Regions from separate parts of the Mycolicibacterium sp. SMGY-1XX genome, predicted to be linked through region 1. Evidence: riboswitches for the same ligand, from Rfam matches in the RefSeq annotation. Region 1 holds a riboswitch; the other holds the start of a gene.
The links. Region 1 has a riboswitch for cobalamin ahead of NL241_RS09555 (ABC transporter substrate-binding protein). Riboswitches for the same ligand answer to the same signal wherever they lie in the genome.
Positions count from the first base shown of each region.

Region 1 (8,498 bases):
CAGCGGCCGGCCGAACCGCACATGCGGACGGCCATCCTCCAGGTGCACCGTTGCCTGCACTCCATACACCTGCGCGATCACGTCCGCGGTGAGCACCCTGGCCGGTGGACCCGCGGTGTGCACCCGCCCGTGCTGGAAGATCACCAACTCCTCGCAATAGGCCGCGGCCAGGTTGAGGTCGTGCAGCGCCATCAGCGTGGTGGTGTCGGTGGAGGTCACCAATTCGAGCAGTTCCAGTTGGTGCCGGATGTCGAGGTGGTTGGTCGGTTCATCCAACAACAGCTCGGTCGGCTCCTGCGCCAGGGCCCGCGCGATCTGCACACGTTGTCGTTCCCCGCCGGACAGCGTGGAATAGCGCCTGTCCAGCAGCATTTCGATTCCTGTTGTCACCGAGACTGATTCCACGATCTCACGGTCCCGGGCCGACATAGGCGACCACGGCTGCCGATGCGGCAGGCGACCGAGCTCCACCACGTCACGCACCGTGGGCTCCTGATCAGTGGTGGCCTCCTGGTCGACGACCGCGAGCCGCCGCGCCACCTGGCGCCTGCTCATCGTCGACACGACGGTGTCGTCGAGGCGAACCACCCCCGAGGAGGCGGGGCGAATCCCCGCCAAGAGCCGCAGCAGCGACGACTTCCCCGAACCGTTGGGGCCGAGCAACCCGACGGTGCCGCCGGCGGCGACGGTGATGTCCACCCCGTCGACGATCACCCGGCCATGGGTATACCAGGTGACCCGGCTGGCGCACAGGCTCATCCGCTTCTCCTGCGCCGCAACAGAATCACCACGAAGGCAGGTACGCCGACGATCGCGGTGGCCACTCCGACGGGAAGTTCCTGCGGGGCGATCACCACCCGGGCCGCCGTGTCCACCCACACCAGGAAGATCGCCCCGAGGATGGTGGCCGTCGGCACCAACACGCGGTGCCTGGTCCCCACCAACGCCCTCGCCGCGTGCGGCAGCACCAGACCGACGAACCCGATGGCACCCGAGGTCGACACGATCACCGCAGTCACCAGCGCGGTCACCACCAACAGCAGCAGCCGGATCCGTCCGACCGCCACCCCCAGCGCAGCGGCGGCGTCCTGACCGAAGAGGAACGCGTCCAGCGTGCCGGCGCAGGCCCAGCAGATCACCACTCCCAGGATCACCAGCACCGCACACACCGCCACATCGCGCCAGGACGCGGTGCTCAGCGACCCCAGCAGCCAGAACAACACTCCCCTGGTCTGCTCGGCGTCCGCCGACCTGAACACGATGAACGATGTCAGCGCCGAGAACAGTTGGGTGGCAGCCACTCCGGCGAGGATCATCCGGTCCATCCCGCCCCCGGCGGCGAACGCGAGCACCAGAACCAGGCCGAAAGCGACGATCGCGCCGACGAAGGCGCCGGCCGCCAGTCCGATCGCCCCGGCGCCGATACCGAGGACCACCACCGACACCGCACCGGTCGACGCTCCCGAGGCGACGCCGAGGATGAACGGATCGGCCAGCGGATTGCGCAACAGCGACTGCAGCATCACGCCACACAGCGCGAGCCCCGCTCCGCACGCCGCGGCCAGTAGCGCGCGGGGCAGTCGCAGCTCCCAGATTATGCTCTGCTGCAGCAACGACAGCTGAGAATCGGGGCCGCCGAACCGTTCGAGGACGGCGGCGAATGCGTCGCGGGGCCCGAGATCCGACGGCCCGATGGTGGTGGCGGCCGCGACCGACACCAACAGCAGTACCAGCCCCGCCGGCCAGACCACAGCCGGGGAGCGCAGCGCGCTGCTCAGCGGGCCAGACCGAACTGCGCCAACCCGCCTGCGACCTTCTCGATGGCGTCCGCCATCCGGATCGACGGGTTGAGCTCGGCGCCGGCCAACGGGATGTAGCGTTTGTTCTTCACCGCCGTCATCTCGCGGGTGACGGGATTCGATTCCAGGAAAGCGATTTTCGCGGCGGCGTTCTCAGCGGTTTGGCTCTTGCGGGTCAGGTCGCCGAGGATCAGCACATCGGGATCACGCTGCGCCACCGTCTCCCAGTTGATCTGCGGCCAATCCTCCGGAGAATCCTCGAACACGTTCTTCAACCCGAGGGTGCGGTTGATGACACCAGGCCCGCCGCAGCACCCGGCCATGTACGGCGACTCGGAGTTGGCGAACCAGTACAGCACTGTGGTGCCGGCCGTGTCTCTCCTCGAGGCGGCGGCCACCCGGTTCTGCATGTCAGCGACGAGTCCCTCGGCGCGGGCCTGTTCGCCGACCAGGGCACCGAGGTCACGGATCTCGGTGTAGATGGCGTCGATCTCCAGTGTCTCGGTGCGCCGGCCGTCGGAATTGCCGGCCTCTTTGGTGCACTCGACAACCGACATGTACGACGGGACGCCCAGTTTCGCCAGATCCTCCGGAGTGGTGACGCCGCCGGGACCGAGGGTGCCCTGCAGCGATGCGGTGACCAGATCGGGCTCCGTGGCGAGAACCGTCTCGAACGACGGCGCCTGGTCGGCGAGCCGCTCTACCGTGGCGTTGTCGGCCTCCAGCGATGGCAGGATGGGATCGGTCCAGCCCGCGGCACCCACCATGCGATCGGCGGCGCCGAGCGACAGCAACATCTCCGTGCTGCCCTGGTTCAACGAGACGATGCGTTCGGGTGCCTGCTGGATCGTGACCTCACGGCCGCAGTTCTCGATCGACACGGGGTAGCCCTGGGCGGGGGCGGCGGAGGGTTGCTCCGCAGAATAGCTGCACCCTGCCAGGACGAGGGCAAAGACGGCAAACACGAACAACTCTGGTCGCATGGCGATCCTTCACATCAGGGGGTCCAACAGCGAGACCCGATGACCTCACCGCGACGGGTGTCGCGGCTGCCAGCAGGTTTTCGGACTCGGAGATCGTCCTCGGCGGGCTGCCTTCCCAGGAGCTACGCTCCCAGTGGCTTACACATGCCCGCTTCGTCACTCCACACCGCTGCGCGTCAGCCCCGGAGTCGCACCGGGTTCCCTGCTCCATACGGAGGCGACTGGCAACTGCCAGGTTACAGTGCCCGCACCCAGGCAGCGGCCTCTTCCACGCTGGACACCGTGATGACGCCGGCGGGCACCTCGGGGCGGCGGACGATCACCACCGGCAGTCCGAGCTCATCGGCGGCCGCCATCTTCGGCCAGGTGTACTCACCGCCGGAGTCCTTGGTCACCAACACATCCGCCCGATGGTCACGCAGCAGCTCCAGTTCACCCGGCAACGCGTACGGACCACGGTCGTGCTGCAGTCGCCACGACGGCGGCACATCCACGTCGGGATCGTCGACCACCCGCGCCAGCACCGCCAGCTCGTGCAAGGCAGGAATGAAGCGCGCGAGTTGCTGTCGTCCGATGGTGAGCACGGGTCGCTGCCCCAGTCGCGCGGTGAGCACCGCCGCCTCGTCATGCGAATCCACCCACTGCCAGGACGGTTTTGCGCGGTCGGACCAGCCGGGTCGCTGCAACCGCAGCAGCGGGCGCTGGGCGGATCCGGTGGTGCAGGCGGTGACGGCGTTCTGGGACATGGTCATCGCGAACGGGTGGGTGGCGTCCACCACGGCGTCGTAATCGGCCAGGGCGCTGCGCAATCCGTCCACTCCGCCGAATCCACCGACGCGGACCGGGCCGACAGGCATCCGCGGCCGGGCCACCCGACCGGCCAACGAACTCATCACGTCGATCCCGTCGGCCACCAACTCCGCAGCCAGAGCCCGGGCTTCGGCGGTGCCGCCGAGGAGCAACACCCTCGTCACGGTGCTCCCGGCGGAAGGAACGGAAACCCCGCGGGTGCACCATTGGTCACCAGCGCCAGCAGCGCATCGACGTCGAGGTGCTGTTCGACCAACTGTCCCAACAGATCCAGCCGCCGCTGCCGGGCTGCCGGGAAGCTCACCCCGGACGGCGCCACCCCCAGCGTCTCGCCCAGGAACGCCGAACGCAACGCGTCGCCTTCGAGCGAGCCGTGCCACATGGTCCCGAAAACCTGCCCGGCGCGGGCCCCACCGAGGAATTCGTCGACCCCGGCGCCGCGGGTGATGCGGCCGTGGTGTATCTCGTACCCCGAGGCCGGCACCCCCAGCCCGGTACCCTGCGGCAGGCGCAGCACTTTCGCCGCCGCGAACGTCGTCTCCACATCCAGCAGGCCCAGCCCGGAAACCTCCGCGGGCTGCCCCTCGATACCGTCCGGGTCACGGATCACCCCGCCGAGCATCTGGAAGCCACCGCAGATCCCGATCAGGGGCTTGCCTGCAGCCACATGCGCCACGATGGCACGATCCAGTCCTCGTGACCGCAACCAGGCCAGGTCGGCGATGGTGGCGCGAGTTCCCGGGAGCACCACCAGGTCCGCGTCGCCGAGCGCCCGCGGGTCGGAGACGAACACGACATCCAAACCGGGTTCCAGACCCAGGGCGTCGACGTCGGTGAAGTTGCTGATCCTGGGCAGCCGGATGACGGCCACCCGGCGGGCTGCATCCCCGGAGGAACGTCGGCCCTCGAGGTCCAGGGCGTCCTCGGAGTCCAGCCACAGTTCGGGATGCCAAGGCAGGGTGCCGTAAACGCGCCGTCCGGTCACCCGTTCCAGGTCACGCAGACCCGGGGCCAGCAGGTCGAGGTCACCGCGGAACTTGTTGACGACGAACCCGGCCACCAGTTCCTGATCCTCGGGTGAGAGCAGCGCCACCGAACCGAGGAACGCCGCGAACACCCCGCCGCGGTCGATGTCACCGACCACCACCGTGGGGAGGCCGGCGTGCCGGGCCAGTCCCATGTTGACGTAATCGCCTGCGCGCAGGTTGATCTCAGCGGGGCTCCCGGCACCTTCGGCCACCACCACGTCGAACCGGCCGGCCAGGTCGTCGAAAGCCGCGTGCGCTGTCGTGGCCAGGGCGCGCCGGCCGTCCAGCCAGTCCGCCGAGGACACTTCGCCCCAGGGCTGCCCCATCAGCACCACATGGCTGCGGTGATCACTGCCCGGTTTGAGCAGCACGGGATTCATGGCCGCCTCGGGTTCGGCCTCGGCGGCCAGGGCCTGAACCCATTGCGCCCGGCCGATCTCAGTGCCCGTAGCGCACACCATCGAGTTGTTCGACATGTTCTGCGCCTTGTACGGGGCCACCTTGACACCCCGGCGGGCCAGCGCCCGGCACAGGCCGGTGGTGACCACGCTCTTGCCCGCATCGCTGGTGGTGCCGGCCACGAGGATGCCCGGCATCAGTTCTTCCTCACCAGGAACAGGTCCATCACCCAGCCGGCGTCGGCCTTGGCCGCCTCACGCGCCTCGGCCATGGCGGGATACACCTCACCGAGCCGGCCGTGAACCAGACGTTCGCCGGGCGCGCCGAGATTGGCGCCCCACCACAGCGTCCAGTCGTGTAGGCCGGACAGGTCGAGCCGCTCCGGTGGTGGATTGAGCATGGCGACGATGTTGTCCTGGCCCGCCGCCACCGCCTCCTGCAACCGCCTGCCGGTGGTGATGTGCACCGGACGGCCCACCTCGTGTAGCACGATCCGATGCCGGGCTGCGAGCAGCTGCGGGGCGCTGATCCCCGGCAGCACGTCCAGTTCCACCGGGACGCCGAGCTCACGGACCTTTTCGACGATCCGGATGGTCGAGTCGTACAGCGAGGGGTCCCCCCACACCAGGAACGCCGCCGTCCCGCCGCGCTCCCGCAGTACGGCGGCGTATTCCGCCGCCCGGGCCGAATGCCAATCCGCTACGGCACCTTCGTAACCGGAGGTGCTCAGCCCGGCCGAGCGGTCTCGTTCCGGGTCGCGGACCACCACGATCGGCACCGAATCCGTGTGGGCAGCCAGGATTTCACGCCGCAGCGCCAGCAGCCCGTCGTCATCGTTCTTCTCCGCTGCCAGTACGTAATCCACGTCGCGCAGCGCCGCGGCCACCTCCGCGGTGACGTGCTGGGGGCCCATCCCGACCCCGAGAATCCGGACTTCTGTCACCTACCGGTCCTCCAGATCACCCTCGACCTCGAGATATGCCTGCTGCAACGCGGCCAGTGTTTCCGGTGACGGTTCCGCCCACAGGCCACGGTCGGCCGCTTCCCGCAGCCGCTCGACGATGCCGTGCAGCGCCCACGGATTCGATTTGTCCAGGAATTCCCGGTTCGTCGGGTCGAGCACGTACTCCTGAGCGAGTTTCTCGTACATCCAGTCGTGCACCACCCCGGCGGTGGCATCGAACCCGAACAGGTAGTCGACGGTGGCGGCGAGTTCGAACGCACCCTTGTACCCGTGTTTGCGCATGGCGGAGATCCAGCGTGGGTTCACCACCCGGGACCGGAACACCCGGGCGGTCTCCTCGGCCAGGCTTCGGGTTCGCACCGCATCGGGTGTCGTCGAATCCCCCACGTAGGCCTTGGGATCCGAGCCGGTGAGCGCGCGGATGGTGGCCACCATGCCGCCGTGGTACTGGAAGTAGTCGTCGCTGTCGGCGATATCGTGCTCGCGGGTGTCGATGTTCTTGGCAGCCACCTTGATGCGCGAGTAGTTGGTGCGCATGTCATCGGCGGCGGCCACCCCGTCGAGACCACGGCCGTAGGCGAAGCCGCCCCACGCGGTGTACACCTCGGCCAGGTCCTTGTCGTCACGCCAGGTGCCCGCCTCGATCACCTGCAGGATCCCGGCACCGTACGAGCCCGGCTTGGATCCGAAAACCCTTGTGGTGGCGCGACGCTCATCACCATGCTCGGCCAAGTCGGCGCGGGCGTGGGCGGCCACGAAGTTCTGCTCGTCGGGTTCGTCGAGGGTGGCGACCATGCGCACGGCGTCGTCCAGCATCGCCACCACATGTGGGAAGGCGTCGCGGAAAAAGCCGGAGATCCGCACCGTCACGTCGATCCGGGGTCTGCCCAGTTCCTCGAGGGCGATGATCTCGAGCCGGCTGACCCGGCGGGATGCCTCGTCCCATTCCGGCCGAACCCCCAGCAGTGCAAGCACTTCGGCCACGTCGTCGCCGGAGGTGCGCATGGCGCTGGTGCCCCACACCGACAGACCGACCGACTCCGGGTAGGCGCCGGTGTCGTCCAGGTAGCGCTGCACCAGCGATTCGGCCATCGCCTGACCGGTCTGCCAGGCCAGCCGCGACGGCACCGCCCGCGGGTCGACGGTGTAGAAGTTGCGGCCCGTCGGCAGCACGTTCACCAGCCCGCGCAACGGGGATCCGGATGGGCCGGGGCGCACGAAACCACCTGCCAGTGCGTGGATCACGGCGTCGAGTTCACCAGCGGTACCGGCCAGCCGGGGCACCACCTCGGTGGCGGCGAACCGCAGCACCGTCTGCACCTCGGGGTCGTCGTGCAGAGTGGCCGCCACGGCGGCGTCCCAGCCGGCCGCCTCCATCGCTTCGACGAGTCCGCGGGCCCGGGTCTCGATCTCGTCCACCGCGGCGGTTTCGGCCTCCTCTTTGAGACCGAGCGCGGCGCGCAGCCCGGGCACGGCGTGGTCGCGGCCACCCCACACCTGGGCGGCCCGCAGAATGGCCAGCACCAGGTTCACCCGGGCCTCGCCCTCGGGTGCGCCGCCGAGCACGTGCAGGCCGTCGCGGATTTGGGCGTCCTTGATCTCGCACAGCCAGCCGTCGACGTGCAGCAGGAAGTCGTCGAATTCCTCGTCCTCGGGACGGTCGTCCAAGCCGAGGTCGCGGTGCATCTCCGCGGCGCGCATCAGGTTCCAGATCTCGCCGCGGATGGCCGGCAGCTTGGCCGGGTCCATCGAGGCGATGTTGCCGTACTCGTCGAGGAGCTGTTCCAGTCGCGCGATGTCGCCGTAGGTCTCGGCCCGGGCCATCGGCGGGATCAGGTGATCGACGATGGTGGCGTGTGCGCGGCGTTTGGCCTGCGCGCCCTCACCGGGGTCATTGACCAGGAACGGGTAGATCAGCGGGAGACTGCCGATGGTGGCGTCGGTGGCGCAGTCGGCCGACAGCGCGGCGTTCTTGCCGGGCAGCCATTCCATGGACCCGTGCTTGCCCAGGTGCACCACGGCGTGCGCACCGAAACCGTGCTCCAGCCACCGGTATGCGGCCAGGTAGTGGTGACTGGGCGCCATGTCGGGATCGTGGTAGATCGCCACCGGGTTCTCGCCGAAACCGCGTGGCGGCTGGATCATCAGCACGATGTTTCCGGCCCGCAACGCGGCCAGCACGATCTGCCCCGCGTCGTTGACGAAGAGCTTGCCGGGCGCTGGACCCCAGGCTTGTTGCATCTCTCCGCGCAACCCCTCGGGCACGTCAGCGGTCCAGGCGGTGTACTGCTCGGCACTCACCGTCACGTGCGCATCGGTGAGTTGTGTTGTGGTGAGCCACTCTTCGTCCTGACCGCCGGCGGCGATCAGGGTGTGGATCAACCGGTCGCCGGCCTCGGTCTCGTCTTCGATACCGAGCACACCGAAACCGTCGCCGACGTCGTAGCCGTCGGCGGCCAGTCGGCGCAGCAGGCGCACGGTGGAAGCCGGGGTGTCCAGGCCGACGGCGTTGCCG
Region 1 is NZ_CP101139.1:1,940,625-1,949,122, reverse strand. It holds gene NL241_RS09565 (ABC transporter ATP-binding protein) at 1-759, opposite strand, end outside; gene NL241_RS09560 (FecCD family ABC transporter permease) at 756-1,751, opposite strand; gene NL241_RS09555 (ABC transporter substrate-binding protein) at 1,775-2,782, opposite strand; cobalamin riboswitch at 2,837-3,023, opposite strand; gene NL241_RS09550 (cobalt-precorrin-6A reductase) at 3,019-3,756, opposite strand; gene NL241_RS09545 (cobyric acid synthase) at 3,753-5,216, opposite strand; gene cobF (precorrin-6A synthase (deacetylating)) at 5,216-5,962, opposite strand; gene cobN (cobaltochelatase subunit CobN) at 5,963-8,498, opposite strand, start outside.

Region 2 (8,498 bases), 2.0 Mb from region 1:
AACACCACCGACAGCGGCAGCCACAGGGAATCCCAGTTCGCCCCACCCAAACCGCCCAGCAGCCAGGTCAACACCTGGCGGGCCTGGTCGCCGCTGCTCGACATGATCAGCATCAAGCTGGTCACCGCCGACAGCACGTAGGCGACCGCGACACCGGCGAGGACCAGGCGGGTGGTGGTGATCTGGCCACCGGCGCGGGACAGCAGGTACACCAACCCCAGTGCCGCAAGAGCACCCAGGAAGGCGGCGACGGACGTCGAGGCGAACCCGAACACCGTCACCCCGGTCAGGATGACCGCCACCGCGCCCACCGAAGCACCGGAGGAGACCCCGAGCAGGAACGGATCGGCCAGCGGGTTGCGTACCAGCGCCTGCAAGGTCATCCCGACCACACCCAGGCCGGCGCCCACCACCGCGCCCAGCAGCACCCGCGGCCCCCGCACCTGCAGCACGATGGTCGCGTGATGCGTGGGAACAGGTTGTTGCAGAATCGCTTTGGCGACATCGGCCGGCGGGACGTTGATGGAGCCGATCGCCAGACCCAGCACCATGCTGGCGACCAGAAGGGCGGCCAGGCCCAGCATGACCATGGGGTAGGAAGCCCGCGGGTTCACAGCGGACAGTCCCCACACTTGCGTCCGGCGGCCGTGCGGTAGAACAGGCAACAGCTCCGCCGCTTGGGGGTGGTGATCGGTCCGATGACCCGGCCGAGCAGGGGCGGCTGCGCCAACAACGCCGACGCGACGGCATAGCAGGACCGGCCCCGGCTGGCTGACCGCGCCGAGAGCACCAATGCCGTGGCGGCGTTGCCCCACAGCAGACCATCGGCCATCTTGGTGGCGGTCCGCACGGTCTCGTGGAAGACTTCGAGCTGGCTGATGACGTTGTGCGCCAACAATTCTGCCACCTGTTCCGTGGTCGCACCCAGACAATCGGTGCCGCGCAGGTCCGCGAAACCCAGGACCAGCCTGCCGTCTGCGCCGGCGCCGTACCGCAGCCCGGTCAGGTCCGGCACGATGCGGCCGAAAGCCCACGCCCCCAGCGACACCGCCCACAGTCGTTCGGCGAACTCGTATTGCAGAGAGGACACCGCCACCCGTGACTCGGCGGTACCGAGCCGGGCGGCCACCGCCGTCAGCGTCCTGTCGAGGTCGAACTCCGGAACGGCCCCGTCCAGTCCGACTTCGAAGTACCCGCCGAACCGGGCGGCGCGGGTGAGCGCAGCCGCCAACGTCATTGGAAGCGGTCCGGATGCAACTGCGCTGCCAGCTTGCCCACCGCGTACGGCGCCCGAACCCCCATCACCGTGTCCTGCAGGGTCAGGTCGGCGAACCTGTTGTTCTTGATCGCCGGTACGTCGGCCAGCTCCGGCCGCGACCGCAGGAACTCCTTCTTGTTCTCCACCCCCGGCGCGCCGAAGTAGTCATAGATGACGATGACATCGGGGTTGCGTTCGATGACCTGTTCCCACGAGACGTCGCCGAACACCTCGTCGAGATCGGCGAAAATGTTGGTTCCCCCGGCCAATTCGATGAGCTGGGTTCCGATTCCCTTGCCGCCGGCGGTGAATGCCGAGTCCTCGCCACTGTCGTAGACGAACACCTTCAGCGGTGGCACGCCCTCGATGCCGGCGCGCGCGTCGTCGACGCTGCGTTTCATCTCGGTCGTCAGGCTCTCCGCGCGTTCCGGCACACCGAAGATCGTGGCGACCCGCTCGATCTCGGCGTAGACGTCATCCATCCGGACCGGGCCCGTCGCGCAGGCCTCCGGGCTGAGATACGTGGTGATCCCGGCATCGGCGAACGCAGCGCGGGCGCGGCCCTCCGACTCGGCGAACGCGCTGCGGTAGCCGCCGTAGACGAAATCCGGGCCCGCCGCCAGCAATTGTTCGAAGGAAGCGTCCTTGTCCGAGATCAACGGGATGTCGTCGTAGGCCTGCTGGTACTGCGGCAGCGGCGGATTGTCCGGGTAGACATTGCCCACCACAGAGTCCTGTAATCCGAGCGCCAGCATGATCTCGGTGGACTGCTGGAAATAGCCGACCGCCCGGGCCGGCGGCGCGTCGACGGTGACGGCCTCATCGCAGTTGTCGATGGTGAGCGGGAAGCCCTCTGCCGCTTCGGCTTTGGTGTCCGAAGCTGCCGAACTGCAGCCGGCGAGAAGCGCTACAACGGTGAGGATGGCACAGAGTGTGCGAACGGTCATGCGTGACTCCATCCGGGATGTCCTCGTCCCAGGGCAGGCTCATCCGGTGGAGGCAGTATCGGACTTCCGGGTTCGCTACCCGGTCACCGTGGCGGGACCGCGCCGGATTCACACCGGCTTCCTGCTTGTCCATCGGAGCCGATCGGTTGACCGGCGCTACCGACTTTAGCTGAGAGGAAGTCCGGCAACCACGAGGGTGGGTTGTCCGGAGCCCGGTCGAAGACCCCGCCCGACGGATCGTCGATACGGCCACGCCAGCGCACCAGGTCGTCGGCGGGGCGGTAGATCTGCCGGATCACCAGGACACAGAGCCCGATGACGGCGATGTCTCGCAGCAGGACGGTGGTGGTCAGCGCCTGCTCGGGCAGACCCTTGTTCTGCTCGCCGAACAGGAACAGCATGCGCGGCACCCACACCAGGGCGTCGATGGTCATCCAGGCCAGCAGGATCCTGCGGTGCGGGAGCGCGAGCACCGCCAACGGAACCAGCCACAGCGAGAACTGCGGGCTCCACACCTTGTTGGTCAGCAGGAACGCCGCCACCACCAGAAACGCCAACTGCGCCAGCCGGGGCCGCGTGGGTGCGGTGAGCGCGATGTAGGCGATTGCGGCACAACACAACACGAACAACAGCGCAACCACACTGTTGAGAATCGCCGGCGGCTCCCAGAAGCCGAGCTCGGTGTCGAAACCCCGCCAGCCGGTGAAGCTGCCGAACACGTTGTACAGCGAGTCCATGTCCTCACCGCGGCGGCTGTTGAGCCGGAAGAACTCCGCCCACCCCTGCGGGAACAGCACCATGATCGGCAGGTTGACCACCAGCCAGGCGGCCAGCGCCGCCGCCACCGTCTTACCGGCCTCGACGAGACGGCCCGACCGCACCGCCAGCAGCACGATCGGCAGGAGCAACAGCGCCGGATACAGCTTGGCCGCCACCCCGAGGCCGATCAGCACACCGGCCAGCACCGGTCTTCGGCGCGCCCACGCCAGCAGCCCACCCATGGCGAAAGCCGTTGCCAGCGCGTCGAAATTGGTGAAGATCTGGAAGATCAGCAGAGGCGAGCCGGCCACCAGGGCGGCGTCCCAGATGCGGCGTCCGGCCAGCATCGCGGTGGCCCACACCGTCGCCAACCAGGCCAGCGCCAGGCCGAACGCGGCGATGTTGAAGAACATCACCACCTCGGCGACACCGGAGAGCACCGGCCAGGTGACGGCCCGCGTCAGCGCCGAATAGGTCTTGGCCAGCGCCATCGACACGTACTGGTAGACGCCGGTGAGCACCGGATACTCCATGTAACGGATGGCCTGGGTGCCGTCGTACTGGGTGCGGGGCTGACCGTTCTCGTCGGTCTCCAGCCAGCTCGATTTGTACGGGAACTTGCCCTGGCTCAACAACTCCGCGGTGTAGAGCGGCACGGTGTCGGAATAACAGAGCGAGTAGTAGGCCCGCTGGTTCTCCCAGTTGGCCACGCGTTGATCGGCGGTGCCGGTGCCCACGGTCTGCAGACACGGCGATTTGGTGGTCCACCCCAGCGCGAGGAACACCAGGGCGATGACGAAGATGACCCGCAGCGGGGTGAACAACCGCTGCCTGCCGATGAGTGCATGCCGTCCGACCGGTCCCCCGACCACGTCGGACATGGCCGACACCATCACATCGTTGCGGCTGGGCAGGTCCCGATCGTCGGCACTGCGGGTATCGGTGGCCAACCGCTGCGGTGACACTCCCCCCGATTCCGTCACGGGGGCGGCGGGGGCACGATCGGTGCGTTGGGGTCGACCGGCGGGGGCACCGGAGCGCCCGGCGCGGCCGGTACGGGCGGAGCGCCACCCGGAACCGGAGCCGGCACCGTCGTCGGCGGACCCAGCGGGATGGTGATACCCGGCGCGATCTCGATACTGGGCTGGATCACCGTGCCCGGCTGCGGTGTCGGCGGCGCGGTCTGCGTCGGCCGCGGTGGCGGAGCGGCAGGCACCCCGGCGTACCCGCCGATCTCGGTCGGCTTCGGGAATTCCTCGTCGTCGGTGCCCTCGAGGGCGCCGTCCATCGTTGCCTTCCAGATGTCCGACGGCAGGCCCGAGCCGTACACCGGCGAGCCCCACTGGTTCTCCAGCGGCTTGGTGCCGTCGACGGTGCCCACCCAGACGGCGGTCGACAAGGACGGGGTGAACCCGACCATCCAGGCGTCGCGGTTGGCGCCGGTGTCGCCGAGCTGATTGGTGCCCGTCTTCGCGGCCGACGGGCGGCCGCCGGCCAGGTTGTGGCCGTTGGAATAGCCGGCGATGGGTTGCATGGCGGCGGTGACGTTGTCGGCGACGGCCTTGTCGATGCGCTGCTCACCCTCGGTGTCCTGGGTGCTGGCGTCAAATAGGACCTGGCCCTGCGCGTTGACCACCTTCTGCACGAAGTGCGGCCGGTGGTAGACGCCGGAGTCAGCCAGCGTCGCGTACGCCGAGGCCATGTCGATGACCCGGGACTGGTACTGCCCCAGCACCACGCCGTTGTTCGGCGGCCCGCCCTGGCCGTCCTCGCTCAAGGTGTGCTCGACACCGGGGAAGCTCTCGGCGATACCGGCCCGGTGCGCGGCGTCGGCGACGTCGGACGGGCCGTTCTCCAGCTCGAGCATCAGGCGGTAGTAGCTGGTGTTGAGCGACCGCTTCAACGCCTCGGCGATGTTGCAGGTGCCGCAGCTGTTGCCTTCGACATTGCCGATCTCGATGCCGTTGACGGTCAGTGGTGACGAGTCCACCTGATAGCCCAGCCCCTTGCCCTGCTCCAGGGCCGCGACGAGTGCGAACACCTTGAACGACGAGCCGGTGGGCAGCCCGGCCTGCGCGAAGTCGAAACCGTTGGCATCCGAGCCGCCGTAGTAGGCCTTGACCGCGCCGGTCTTCGGATCGACCGACACCACGGCCGACCGCATGTCCGGGTCCTGACCCTCGAGGGTCTCGGTCACCGCCTCCTCCGCGGCCGCCTGCGCCTTGGGGTCGATGGTGGTGGTGATCTGCAGGCCCTCGGTGTTGAGTTGCTGCTCGTCGATGTCGAACAGGTCCAGCAGCTCGCGGATGACCTGCCGCTCGATCAAACCGTTGGGGCCCGTGGTCTGGTTGGCCGAACCGGCCTGCTCCGGCGGGATGGTCGGGGGGAACACCTGTGCGGCGCGGTCCTCGGCGGACAGTGCGCCGATTTCGACCATGCCGTCGAGCACCCAGTTCCAGCGGGTGGTGGCGCCTTCCAGGTCGACGGCAGGGTCCAGTCCCGACGGCCGCTGGATCAGCGCCGCCAGCAGCGCACCCTCGGCCACGGTGAGCTGCTCGACGGGTTTGTTGAAGTAAGCCTGGGCGGCCGCCGAGACACCGTAGGCGCCGCGGCCGAAGTAGATGATGTTCAGGTACGACTGCATCACCTGGTCTTTGGACCATTCGCTGGACATCTTCGTCGAGATGACCAGCTCCTTGGCCTTGCGGATCACCCCGCCCACACCGGAGCGGGCGTCGCCGACCAGCGCGTTCTTCACGTACTGCTGCGTGATCGTCGACCCGCCCTGCAGATCGCCGCCGAACAGGTTGTTCTTCGTGGCGCGCAGGAAGCCGGTGAAGGAGAAGCCGGGATTGGAGTAGAAGTCACGGTCCTCGGCGGCCATCACCGCATCCCGCACCGACACCGGGATCTGGTCGATGTTGACGTCGACCCGGTTGCCTTCCGGCGGAACGATCCGCGCGATCTCCGAGCCGTCGCTGGCCAGGATGGTCGAGACCTGGTTGGTGCGGATGTCGCCGGGCTTGGGCACCTCGACGATGAAATACGCCATCCCGAACGTGATGAGCGGTAGCAGGATCAGGACCGCGGCGGCGGCGGCCAGGCCGCGCCGAACCCACTTCCAGTTGATCTGCGAGGGCTTCTTCGGCCCGCCGCCACCGCCGCCGGGCGGATGCGGCCCGCCGGGCGGCAGCTTCGGCGGCGGCGTCCCGTCGAGGGCGGCCTTGACCACGTCGATCGGGTCGCGCAGGCGGGGATCGGGTACTTCGCGCACCGGCGGGATGACCGAGGTGGGCCGCTGGTCGGGCCGCACGGCACTTCTGCGGTGTGGCTCCGGCTGCGCCGGGAGGCGGCTGGTTTCGGGCTCGGGTCGTCTGGCGTGCGCACCGTTGGCCGCTGACCCGCGCTGATCATCAGAAGCCGACCGGTCGTGCCGCCCCGGGTTACTCACTGGCCGTCCGCGCGCCCTTGCGCGCAGTTCGAGTGCGGGGCGCCTTCGGAGACTTCGGCGCGCCCAGCACGTAGGACTTGACCAGATGATTCCAACTGCAGGTTCGGCATACCTCCACCACATGTACCGAGAACTCTTCGTGCTTGGTCGCCAGTAGTACCAGTTCCTCGGCGGTACGAGCCGATCCCGACACCGGGCCCAGATGGTCACCGAACACCCAGGACACCAGCGTCAGCTGTTCCTTCCGGCAGATCGGGCACATGACGGAACTGGGTTTTCCGTGGAACTTCGCGGCGCGCAACAGGTAGGGGTTGGCGTCGCAGACCTCGGAGACGCCCGTGCGGCCGGAGTACACCTCGGCCAGCAGGGAACGCCGCCGAAGCGCGTAGTCCACCACCTGTCGCTGCAATCGCACGATCACAAGAGTACGTCGGCCTTCTGAGCACAGAGCCGCGACGGGCCTGCCCTGTGCACGAAACCGTGCATCCGCCCAGCGCTGCCGCATGCCATGACGCTCATCACCGCAGTTGTAAGCATCCGGGGGGACGAACTCTTACGATCATCGCGTGGCGACGCGTCAAACAGCAGGTACACGGGCCAAGGACAGCAACAGGAACGACACCTGCGCGGTTCTGGACAGTGCGCTGGCCGACGGCCAGTTGTCGATGGAGGAACACCGCCAGCGGGTGGCGGCGGCCACTGCCGCCGCGACCCTCGGTGATCTACAGGCGCTGGTGGCCGATCTGCAGATCGAGAACGCACCCGTCAAACTGCCCGACCTGAAGAAGCCGTCTCCCCTGCAGACTCCAGGCGCCGGCTGGGGTCTGCGGGCCGCGGTGGCGGCGGTGCTGGTGGTACTGGGCATCGGGATCGGCTGGGGGTTGTACGGCAACACCAGCTCGCCGTTGAGTTTCGAGACCGATCCGGGCGCCAAATCCGACGGCATTCCCGCCAAGGTGCTGACCCCGCCGCGGCAGTTGTTCTCCCTGGGCGGGCTGACCGGGCTGTTCGAGCAGATGCGCTCGAAGTTCGGCGACACCACCGGCTACGACATCACGATCTTCGAGGACTACGCGTCGCTGACCCGTCAGGACCCCACGGAACCGCGGCGCGCGCTGAGCTACTCCTACCGAGGCGGCTGGGATGACCCGTCGGAGACCACGGTGGGTTCCGACGAGCGCGTCGTGGACCTCGGTGCCTTCGACATCCCCGCGATGGTGGGCATCATCCGCGGCGCCCCGGAGACGCTGGGTATCGATCCCGCGGAGGTCGAGAGCACACACGTCAGCATCGAGGCCACCGACGACATCACCGCGCCGCCGGGCACGATCGAGGTGAGCATCTACGTGACGCCGGAATTCGGTAACAGCGGCTACCTCGAGCTGGGCGGCGACGGTGTGATCAAGCGGGTGTCCTACCCCAGCGAGTAGGCCGATCTTCACTCGGATGTTGCTCTGATGTAGCGGCGTATATATCGGCGCGATACTATTGCGCGAGGTGTCGAACCGCCGTAACGGACGAGCAAGGAGGTGTTGGCGATGCTGGAACTCGCCATCTTGGGCCTTCTTCTCGAATCGCCCATGCACGGCTATGAACTCCGCAAACGGCTGACTGGACTCCTGGGCGCATTCCGCGCCTTCTCCTACGGTTCGCTGTACCCGGCCCTGCGCCGGATGCAGACCGACGGGCTCATTGTCGAAGACGCTGCCCCGGAGGGAACCTTGAAGGTCCGGCGGGCCCGTCGCGTCTACCAGCTCACCGATGCCGGACGGCAGCGGTTCAGCGAGTTGGTGGCCGACACCGGTCCGCAGAACTACACCGACGACGGGTTCGGTGTGCATCTGGCTTTCTTCAACCGCACCCCGGCCGAAGCCCGGATGCGAATCCTGGAGGGTCGTCGTCGCCAGGTCGAGGAACGCCGGGAAGGTCTCCGTGAAGCCGTTGCGCGGGCCAGTAGTTCGTTCGATCGGTACACCCGCCAGCTGCACCAACTCGGGCTGGAGTCCAGCGAGCGTGAGGTGAAGTGGCTCAACGAGCTGATCGCCGCCGAACGCGTCGCCAACGGGCGCACCGATCAACCCTG
Region 2 is NZ_CP101139.1:7,196,858-7,205,355, forward strand. It holds gene NL241_RS34370 (FecCD family ABC transporter permease) at 1-590, opposite strand, end outside; gene NL241_RS34375 ((2Fe-2S)-binding protein) at 611-1,237, opposite strand; gene NL241_RS34380 (ABC transporter substrate-binding protein) at 1,234-2,205, opposite strand; cobalamin riboswitch at 2,240-2,375, opposite strand; partial or broken gene NL241_RS34385 (glycosyltransferase family 87 protein) at 2,349-3,929, opposite strand; gene NL241_RS34390 (transglycosylase domain-containing protein) at 3,944-6,415, opposite strand; gene NL241_RS34395 (DUF5318 domain-containing protein) at 6,408-6,830, opposite strand; gene NL241_RS34400 (DUF1707 SHOCT-like domain-containing protein) at 6,982-7,845, shown strand; gene NL241_RS34405 (PadR family transcriptional regulator) at 7,954-8,498, shown strand, end outside.
Region 2: linked by a shared signal. The riboswitch ahead of NL241_RS34380 (ABC transporter substrate-binding protein) and the one ahead of NL241_RS09555 (ABC transporter substrate-binding protein) in region 1 are both predicted to bind cobalamin.